Regions from separate parts of the Arthrobacter sp. P1_C12_2 genome, predicted to be linked through region 3. Evidence: predicted binding sites of a transcription regulator. Region 3 holds the regulator's gene; each other region holds the start of a gene.
What was found. Region 3 encodes HrcA, which represses chaperone genes, less so after heat shock. Its sites were predicted from a motif close to TTNGCACTCGNNNNNNNCGAGTGCNAA; they were not measured.
Positions count from the first base shown of each region.

Region 1: the regulator HrcA is predicted to act here: its motif matches at 1,643-1,669, upstream of groES (co-chaperone GroES).
Region 2: the regulator HrcA is predicted to act here: its motif matches at 1,649-1,675, upstream of AC1DZQ_RS16805 (FmdB family zinc ribbon protein).

Region 1 covers NZ_JBFUAF010000017.1:46,403-49,674, reverse strand. Annotated here, with positions in the region: gene AC1DZQ_RS16890 (class I SAM-dependent methyltransferase) at 1-886, opposite strand, end outside; gene AC1DZQ_RS16885 (hypothetical protein) at 953-1,387, shown strand; gene groES (co-chaperone GroES) at 1,829-2,125, shown strand; gene groL (chaperonin GroEL) at 2,206-3,272, shown strand, end outside.
Region 2 covers NZ_JBFUAF010000017.1:21,802-25,073, reverse strand. Annotated here, with positions in the region: gene AC1DZQ_RS16815 (AAA family ATPase) at 1-133, shown strand, start outside; gene AC1DZQ_RS16810 (RcpC/CpaB family pilus assembly protein) at 280-1,086, opposite strand; gene AC1DZQ_RS16805 (FmdB family zinc ribbon protein) at 1,313-1,564, opposite strand; gene AC1DZQ_RS16800 (5-formyltetrahydrofolate cyclo-ligase) at 1,702-2,340, opposite strand; gene galU (UTP--glucose-1-phosphate uridylyltransferase GalU) at 2,447-3,272, shown strand, end outside.
Region 3 covers NZ_JBFUAF010000002.1:337,512-340,783, forward strand. Annotated here, with positions in the region: gene dnaJ (molecular chaperone DnaJ) at 1-879, opposite strand, end outside; gene hrcA (heat-inducible transcriptional repressor HrcA) at 943-1,956, opposite strand; gene AC1DZQ_RS04310 (DUF3097 domain-containing protein) at 2,275-3,126, shown strand; gene AC1DZQ_RS04315 (DUF4870 domain-containing protein) at 3,268-3,272, shown strand, end outside.

The DNA.
Region 1 (3,272 bases), on a different contig from region 3:
CGGCGCGGATCACCGCGCCGTCGGGCTCATACAGGTACCCCTCCACGGGGCCCACGGGCGCCACCGGGCCGGCCCCGAAGTCCTCGCCGCTGGTGAGCTCAGCGGATCCGAGGGGTCCGAGCACGAGGGCCGCGCGCCGCACCCCGGGGCGCCGCACCGCATTGAACCACAGGGCCACCTCGGTCACGTCCCCGCCCACCGAGACCCACTGCGCCTCGCAGCCGGCCGGCACGGAGTCGTGCGGCATGCCCGGCCCCATCTTCACGCCGACGGCTCGGCCGGAGCCGGCGAGTGTCTCCACGAAGGACAGCGGCGGGGAGAAATCCTCCGGATCCCAGATCCGTTTGGTTCCCGACGTGGACGTGGTGCGCCGGGCCGGGTCCATCCAGACGCCGTCGACGCCCTCCAGCGACACCGACGTGGCATCGGCATGGACCACGGTGGCATTGCGGAACGGGATCAGGTTCATCGTGGCGCACGCGGCCGTGGCCTCGTCCATTTCCACCGAGGTGACCACCAGGTCCAGGGACGCCAGGGCCATCGAATCCGCCCCGAGCCCGCAGCCGAGATCCGCGACGTGGCCGATCCCGGCCTCCGCGAACCGCTGCGCATGCCGTGCCGCCACCGTGAGCCGGGTGGCCTGCTCCAGACCGGCCCTGGTGAAGATCATCTGCCGGGCGAACTCGCCGAATTTGGCCTCGGCCTTGGTCCTTAGCCGGGACTGGGTGAGTACGGCCGAGACGAGTTCGGGGGAGTGGCCGGCTTTGCGCAGCGCCGCCGTGAGGCGGAATGCCTCGTCCTCGCGGTAAGGGCCCAGCGACGCCAGCAGCTCCCAGCCCTCGGGGGTGAGGATCGGGGCAATATGTTCCTGCGGTGCGTCAGTCATGCCATCCAGCGTAGTTGAGGTCCGCGGGCGCGCTGTGACCGGGCAGCGGGGGCTAGGCTTGACGGCATGGAAGACAGCGGCACAGGCGACAGCATCCCAGCGGACACGGCCGGGCAGGACACGGTAGGCAACGACGACGCCGGGCAGGAGCGCCGGAGCCCGCAGGGGCTGGCCCGCTACGCAAGGCCGGCGCTGGTCGCCGGCGCGGTGATCGCCGTCGTATGCGTTGCACTGTTGGTGATCATCTTCTTCCTCGATTCCTTCAACGCCACCGTGTATTCCGTCGGCGGCAAGAACGTCCAGGACGCCACGGAGGAGGCCCGGGCCATCCGCGATACTTACACGGCTGCCCGGCTCGGCGGCATCATCTTCCTCATCGCGGGGATCCTGCTGGCCGCCGCCGGCGCCGTGCTGATGTACCGGCACCGGAACGACGAAGGCCAGGACACGGACGAAGACGACGGCGAGAACGTGGACTTCGAAGACCTCGCAGGCCAGTAGCCAGCCAGCAGCCAGCGCATTAGCGTCCGAGTCGGCGTGAGAGTCGGCGCGCGCCCGCAAACGCCAGACGGCCAACGGCCACGGGACATGCCCACTCTCCGGCGCCACGAATGGGCATGTCCTCCCGGGCAATGCCCGCACGTTGGGCATGTCCATCGCTCGGCGCGGGCAGTGAGCATGATGCCCACGTGTCCTCTCGCCGCGGCGAAAATTGGGCATGTCCCCCCGGGGGAAGTGTTCACCCGGAACGAATTTCTGGCACTCGCCTTGACCGAGTGCTAGCCATTTACATAGAGTCGTCATTAGCACTCTCCCTAGGAGGGTGCTAACACGTGAAGCGCGTTCCGCCAGGCACGCTGCCGGCACCGCGACGACGGTCTGTGCGCCTTGGCATCACCGCTTCATGGTCCACGAATTTGCTGACGAAAAGGAGAGGTCCGAGTGTCGGTCTCTATTAAGCCTCTTGAGGATCGTATTGTTGTCCGCCCGCTCGAAGCCGAGCAGACCACGGCTTCCGGCCTGGTTATCCCGGACTCCGCGCAGGAGAAGCCGCAGGAAGGTGAAGTTGTTGCAGTAGGCCCCGGCCGCTTCGATGACAACGGCAACCGCGTTCCCATTGACGTTGCCGTTGGCGACGTCGTCATTTACTCCAAGTACGGTGGAACCGAAGTCAAGACCGGCGGCACCGAGTACCTCGTGCTCTCCGCCCGCGACGTTCTGGCGATCGTCGTAAAGTAACTCTCTTGGACCCCCGCGCAGCCGATCCTTCGTATTGAATGGATCAGTTGCGCGGGGTTCTGTCTTGAAAGGACAAAACCATGGCAAAGCAGCTTGCGTTTAACGACGCTGCCCGCCGGTCGCTTGAAGCCGGCATCGATAAGCTCGCCAACACCGTCAAGGTCACGCTGGGCCCGCGCGGCCGCAACGTCGTACTGGACAAAAAGTGGGGCGCCCCCACGATCACCAACGATGGCGTGACCATCGCCCGTGAAGTCGAGCTGGACGACCCCTACGAGAACCTTGGCGCGCAGCTTGCCAAGGAGGTCGCCACCAAGACCAACGATGTTGCCGGTGACGGCACCACCACGGCCACCGTTCTGGCCCAGGCCCTGGTCAAGGAAGGCCTGCGCAACGTTGCGGCAGGCGCCGCACCGGGCGAGATCAAGCGCGGCATCGAGGTTTCGGTCGAGGCCGTCGCCGCCCGCCTGCTGGAGAACGCGCGCCCGGTTGAAGGCACTCAGGTTGCCAACGTTGCCGCCATCTCCGCCCAGAGCGACGAGGTCGGCGAGCTCCTGGCCGAGGCGTTCGGCAAGGTCGGCAAGGATGGTGTGATCACCATCGAGGAATCCTCCACCACGCAGACCGAGCTGGTCCTCACCGAGGGCATGCAGTTCGACAAGGGCTACCTGTCCCCGTACTTCGTCACCGACGCGGAACGCCAGGAGGCCGTCCTCGAGGACGCCCTGATCCTGATCAACCAGGGCAAGATCTCCTCGGTTCAGGATTTCCTGCCGCTGCTGGAAAAGGCGCTGCAGAGCTCCAAGCCGCTCTTCATCATTGCCGAAGACGTCGAGGGCGAGGCCCTGTCCACGCTCATCGTCAACCGCATCCGCGGCACCCTGAACGTCGTCGCCGTCAAGGCGCCGGGCTTCGGTGACCGACGCAAGGCCATGCTGCAGGACATCGCGACCCTCACCGGTGCGCAGGTTGTCTCCGCCGAGCTGGGCCTGAGCCTGGACACCGTTGGCCTCGAGGTGCTCGGCACCGCACGCCGTATTACGGTCACCAAGGACAACACCACGATCGTCGACGGCGCCGGTTCGGCCGAGGACGTCGCCGCCCGCGTTGCCCAGCTGCGTGCCGAACTGACCCGTACCGATTCGGA
Region 2 (3,272 bases), on a different contig from region 3:
ACAGGCCGCCGTGCCCGAAGGTGTGCTGCCGAACAAGGCGGCGGAAGACGACCCCCGGCGCTGGGGTGACCAGCCTGATAATTACGATCACGACGCCTGGCTCCAGGAGCAGAAGCCGCCGCACTGGGGCTGAAGTTGCGGACGCCACCGCAGAGCCTGCGGCGCTGCCGGTGTCAACCGGAGCAGACTGTCCGGGCCCCTGGCCCGGCGGTGACGCTACAGCCCGGCGGTGACGCTCCTGGTGCGGCGGGGACGCTACACAGCCCGGTGGTGACGCTCCTAGCCCGGCGGCGCGGCCACCAGCACGAAAAACAGCTTGCCTTGGGTAGACGCGCCCGCGAGTCTTCGTGCCTGGTCGGCGGCCGCTGCCACCACCACCAGCCCGTCAGTCTCCGCGGTGGCGGGCCAGGGGCCGGCCTTGCCGCCGTGCGCGGACGTCCAGAGCACCGGCACGGCTTCGGCCAGGATTTGGCCTTCGCCGGGTTGTTCATTACCGTTGCCGCCGGTGAGCACCACGTTGACGAGCTGCCCGGGGGAGATGAGCTGGATGGAGGCCGGATCCGCCATCCTCAGCGGCACGGCTGCCGAGCCGGGCGGGCTTCCTGCGAGCAGGCCCGGGCCAAGGATCTGGGCGTCGGTGAGGAGCTGGCCCTGGCGCAGCGGTGCGGCGAGCTGCTTTCCCTGGAACGCGGTCTCGCTGCCGGGGCTGCCGGCAGGCACGAGGCCGGGCGGCACGCTGATCCTGCTGACATCACCGGGTTCCAGGGTCTTTCCGGCGGGTAGATCGGCCGCTGCGGCGAAGGCAGCGACCGTGTCGGCGGGCGCGGGAGTCAGCTGCTGAACCGTCAGGCCGGCGGGGATGCAGAACAAGAGGGCCGCGATAAGCCGCCGGTTCCGGTTCAACCAGCCGCGCAGGCGGCGCCGCGATGGCCGGCCACGGGGCGGCCGCCGGCGGGGCTTCGCGGAATCGATCGGGCTCCGGAACGGACGGCCGGCCGGAAACGTGCCGGGAGGAAGGCCGGCGGGGCGGATCCTGGTTCGGGCCCAGCGGCCGGAGCCCGCTACCGGCATTGCGCGGAACGGCATGGACGAAGGCGTGGAAGACCATCTGGACGCGGCCGTGGCAGCCGTCCGGAACGAAGGCGGGGAAACCGCGCTGAGAGTAGGTGCCATGCCGCCACGCTACGGATCAGCGCATAGCGGCGGGAGCCGTGGAACGTCCTATGTGGACAACGGTCGGCGGAACTAACGAACTAAGCAGCCTCAGCGGGGCGTGGCCCAACTGGCTGTCGGCGCCAACCCGGCAGATGCCCTAGCTGGCCGCAGCGGCGGGTGCGGGGGTGGCCGCGGGAGCTGCCGGAGCCGGGGAAACCGTGCTGCCCTTGGCGTCGCGCGAATCGGTCCGGTAGAAGCCCGAGCCCTTGAACACTACGCCGACGCTGTTGAACTTCTTGCGCAGCGTGCCCTGGCACTCGGGGCAGGACGTCAAGGAGTTGTCGCTGAACGACTGCACGATCTCGAAGGCGTGGCTGCAGTCCTTGCAGGCGTATGCATACGTGGGCACTGGAAATCCTCCTCAGGGACAAACGAGCAGGTCCCGTGCTGTCGAGTCGGGATCACCGCCGATATATCTATCGACAGGTTCCGCTTAGCAGTCGCAGGGCCTGAGTGCCAATTCTATCACCTTGGCAGGAACCCGGATCAGCCGAGCAGGGATCGGCCGAGCCGGATGATCCCGCCCGGGGTCAGCGCCGTGTCGACTTTCCGGTCGAACGACTCCGCGGGAATGCTGCCTGCGGGTAGCACCTCGCTGGAATAGACGACGGCGGCCGTCGGCAGCGCCGCGGCGTCGGACGCTTCGCTGGACGCGGACGACATGGCAGCCAGGGAGGCCAGGAACTTGTCGTAGTAGCCGCCGCCTTGTCCGATGCGGTTGCCCGAGAGATCCACGGCGGTGGCCGGCAGGAAGATTGCGGTGGCGTCCCGCATGACTTCGGTGCTGTGGCGCTCTCCGACAGGCTCCTGGATGGGCGCGTACCGGCTGCGGACAAACCCGGACTGCGGAGTCCAATACACCCAGCTGAGCTCGATATCGGGTTCGCAAACCGGCAGCAGCACCCGGTGTCCGGCATCGACCAGGGCCGTCAGCAGCGGCTGCGTGGGCGGTTCGGCGCCCACGCCGAGGTACGCCGCGAAGGTGCCCTGGCCGCCGCGGGCCAGCCCGGAGGCCCACTGGAGCCCATGGCGGGCGATGCCCGCCGCGGCGGCATCCTGCGCGGCCAGCGGGAGCGCGGAACGCGCCGCCCTGTGGCCAGAGCGTATTTCCTCTTTTGACGCCATATTGGCCCGTCCTCTGCCTCTATCGGCCGCGACGCACCGGGGAGGGCCCGGCGGGCGGTTCGAATAATGATTACGCAATGATTGGTCCCTCCGTTAGATTAGTCGTGTGAATACACCCAACGCTTCCGTCCGCAAGGCCGTTATCCCCGCCGCGGGCCTTGGTACCAGGTTTCTTCCGGCCACGAAGGCCATGCCCAAGGAAATGCTGCCTGTCGTTGACAAGCCGGCCATCCAGTACGTCGTCGAGGAGGCCGTGAATGTCGGCCTGAACGACATCCTGATGATCACGGGCCGCAACAAGCGGGCGTTGGAGGACCACTTCGACCGCGTTCCCGCGCTGGAGTCCACGCTGAAGGCGAAGGGCGACACGGCGAAGCTCGAGTCCATTCAGGCCGCCAGCAACCTCGGCGACATCCACTACGTCCGCCAGGGCGATCCCATGGGCCTCGGCCACGCCGTCCTCCGGGCCAAGCAGCACGTCGGGCAGGAGCCGTTCGCCGTCCTCCTGGGCGATGACCTCATCGACGCCCGCGATGAGCTCCTCAGCACCATGATCGACGTCCAGGCCAAGACCGGCGGGTCGGTGGTCGCTCTGATCGAGGTGGACCCGTCCCAGATCAGTGCCTACGGCTGCGCCGACGTCGAGGCAATCGGCGGTGAGGACTACGTCCGCGTCAACCAGCTCGTGGAGAAGCCCGACGCCGAGGACGCCCCGTCCAACCTGGCCGTGATCGGCCGCTATGTTTTGCACCCGGCCGTCTTTGAAGTGCTGGAGCGCACCGCGCCCGGCCGCGGCGGGGAAATCCAGCTCACGGACGCCCTGCAGGAACTCTCGGCCGGCACCGGCGAGGGCTACGGCGTGTATGGCGTCATCTTCCGCGGCCGCCGCTACGACACCGGCGACAAGCTCAGCTACCTCAAGGCCTGCGTCC
Region 3 (3,272 bases):
GATCTCCTGCTGCCCGTCGAAGGTGTCGAGGGAAATTTCGGTGCCGAGCGCGGCGGCCGTCATGGGGATGTTGAGGCTCGCGTGCAGATCGTCGCCGTCGCGGACGTACGTGGCGTCGTTGTTGACCCGGATTTCCACGTACAGGTCCCCGGCCGGTCCGCCGGCGGGTCCCGCCTCGCCCTGGCCGGACAACTGGATGCGGGTGCCGGTGGCAACGCCGGCCGGTACCTTGACGGTCAGCGAGCGGCGGCTGCGGATCCGGCCCTGGCCGCTGCACTCGTTGCAGGGGTCCTTGATGACGGTGCCGAAGCCCTCGCAGGATCCGCAGGGGGCCGAGGTCATGACCTGGCCCAGGATGGAGCGCACAGCGCGCTGGACCTGGCCGCTGCCGCCACAGATGTCGCAGCGCACCGGGTGGGTGCCCTCGCGGCAGCAGGAGCCCTCGCACGTCGGGCAGACCACAGCCGTGTCGACCTCCAGCTTCTTGTTCACGCCGAACACCGCGTCGCGGAGGTCAATCCGCACGCTGATCAGCGCGTCCTGGCCGCGGCGGACACGGGACGCGGGGCCGCCCTGGCCGCCGCCTGCCCCGAAGAACGTCTCGAAAATGTCCTGGAAGGCGAAGCCCTGGCCCGAGTAGCTGCCGCCGCCGAAGCCGTTGTCGGTGCCGTTCTCGTTGCCCGTGGTGTCATAGACCCGGCGCTTCTGCGGATCGGAGAGGACCTCGTAGGCGTGCGTGACGGCCTTGAACCGGTCTGAGGCGTCTTCTCCCGGGTTCACGTCCGGGTGCAGGGTCCGGGCCAGTTTCCGGTAAGCCTTCTTGATCTCCTCCCCCGTTGCGTCGCGGGAGACTCCAAGAACGTCATAGTGGCTGCTCAAAGTGTGTATCTCTTCCTTGTTGTACTGCCTGTGGGGCAAGAAGTCGCGTTAGGTCCCGGCCTGTCAAGGCCCCAGGATCCTCGAAAGGTAACGGGCCACCGCGCGGACGGCGGCCATGGTGGTGGGATAGTCCATCCGGGTGGGTCCCAGGACGCCGACCTTGGCCGTGGCGTCCGGCCCATAGGCGGTGGCCACGACTGAGGCCTCGGCGAGGCCGTCGTAGGGGTTTTCCCGGCCGATGCTCACGGTCACGCCGCGCGGGTCTTCGGCCATTTCGCTGAGCAGGCGGAGCATGACCACCTGTTCCTCGAGCGCCTCCAGCACGGGGCCGATGCTAAGCGGGAAGTCCACATTGGAGCGTGCCAGATTCGCCGTGCCGGCCATAACCATGCGCTCTTCGCGGCTGCTCGTGGCCAGGGCTTCCAGGCCGCGGGCCAGCGCCTGCGCCGCGCCACGGCGCGCCGGCGCGCCGGCGGCGACGACGGCGGGCAGCAGCTGGGGCAGCAGGCTCAGCGGGGTTCCGGACAGGCTCGACAGGAAACGGGTACGCAGCTCCGCCAGGGCGTCGTCGGGTATATCCTGCCCGACGTCGATGACGCGCTGCTCCACTTTGCCGGTGTCCGCGATGAGGACGATCAGCACCTTCCGGGGGGCCAGCAGCACGAACTCTATGTGCCGCACCCGGGCGCGGCTGAGCAGCGGATACTGCACGACGGCGACCTGGTTGGTCAGGTGCGAGAGGAGCCTCACGGTCCGGTCAAGGATGTCGTCGAGGTCCTCGGATCCTTCCAGCAGGGCCTGGATGGCCCGGCGCTCGGCGGGGGACAACGGCTTCACCGCTGAGATCTGGTCGACGAAGAGCCGGTAGCCCTTGTCAGTGGGGATCCGGCCCGCACTCGTATGCGGTGCCGTGATCAGACCCTCGTCTTCCAGCGCCGCCATGTCATTTCGGATCGTGGCACTGGAGACGCCGAGATGGTGCCGCTCGACGAGCGCTTTGGAACCAACGGGCTCACGCGAATGGACGTAGTCCTCCACGATGGCGCGCAGCACTTCGAGTTTGCGCGGTTCGCTCACGCTCCACCTCCAATCGACTGTCCCGCAGCCGGTGCCGCCCCGCCTTGTCCGGTTCACGTCCACCCGTGGTGCACGGACGGCCCGAAACAGGACAAGGGTTAGCACTCGACATGCCTAAGTGCTAACCAGTCTAATATGAGTCGCCGCGTTGTTAGCATTGGATTCGCTCCAGGCGTGGCCCACGGGAACGCGATTCCTGTCACGCCGGCGCCGGGACCGTGGCAGCCGCCGCCGTTGCGCGCCGTCGCGGTCCGGGTTCCGGCCCCGGAGAGTTCCACCGACCGCCGTACATTCCGAGTGCAAAGTAAGCGTGTAGAGATGTCGTACCAGAACTGGGGACCCCAGGACCTGTCCGCCCCCGCCAAGACCCAGTTGCCGGAAGTCCCGGTGGAACGCGGGATGGTCCTCGAGGAGGTCCAGTCCGGGTGGGTGGGTGCCGTGACCCGAGTGGAGAAGTCCGGCGGCATGCACGTCGTGGCGCTGGAGGACCGGCGGGGCAAGTCGCGGTCCTTCCGCCTCGGCTTTGGCTTCCTTTTGGAGGGCCAGCCCATCCGACTGATGCCTCCGGCCCCAAAGAAGGCGGCACCGGCCGCCGGTGCCGGCCGCACGGCGTCCGGCTCGGTCCGGGTGGCGGGGCAGCGCGCACAGGTGGCCAAAGCCAGCCGCATCTGGGTTGAAGGCAAGCACGACGCCGAGCTGGTGGAGAAGGTCTGGGGCGATGACCTCCGGGTGGAGGGCATCGTCGTCGAACCCCTGCACGGCATTGACGACCTCGCGGCCGCCGTGGCGGAGTTCGGACCGGGCCCGGGCCGGCGCCTCGGCGTGCTCGTAGACCACCTGGTGGCCGACTCCAAGGAGTCGCGGATCGCCGACGCCGTCATGGCCTCACCGGGCGCCGCCGGCAACGTCCTGATCGTGGGCCACCCGTACGTGGACGTGTGGCAGGCCATCCGGCCCGCGGTCCTGGGGATTGAGCAGTGGCCCGTGATCCCCCGCGGCGTGGACTGGAAGACCGGCATCCTGATGGCCTTCGGGTGGCCCCACTCCACGAAGGAGGACGTCGGCCTCGGCTGGCAGAAACTCCTGGGGGCTGTCCGCAGCTACGCGGATCTGGAGGCGTCCCTGCTTGGCCGCGTGGAAGAGGTCATTGACTTCCTCACCGTGCCCTAGCCCGCCGCGGCCGCCCCGTGATCTCCATTTCCGGGCCCGAGCAAGTATTCTTGTATCTGCGGCCGCCCTCCCAGTGCGGTCCCGGCTATTCCAGGCATCACCCAGGCAGCAACGCATCATCGCAATCTGAAGGGCTACACCGTGGC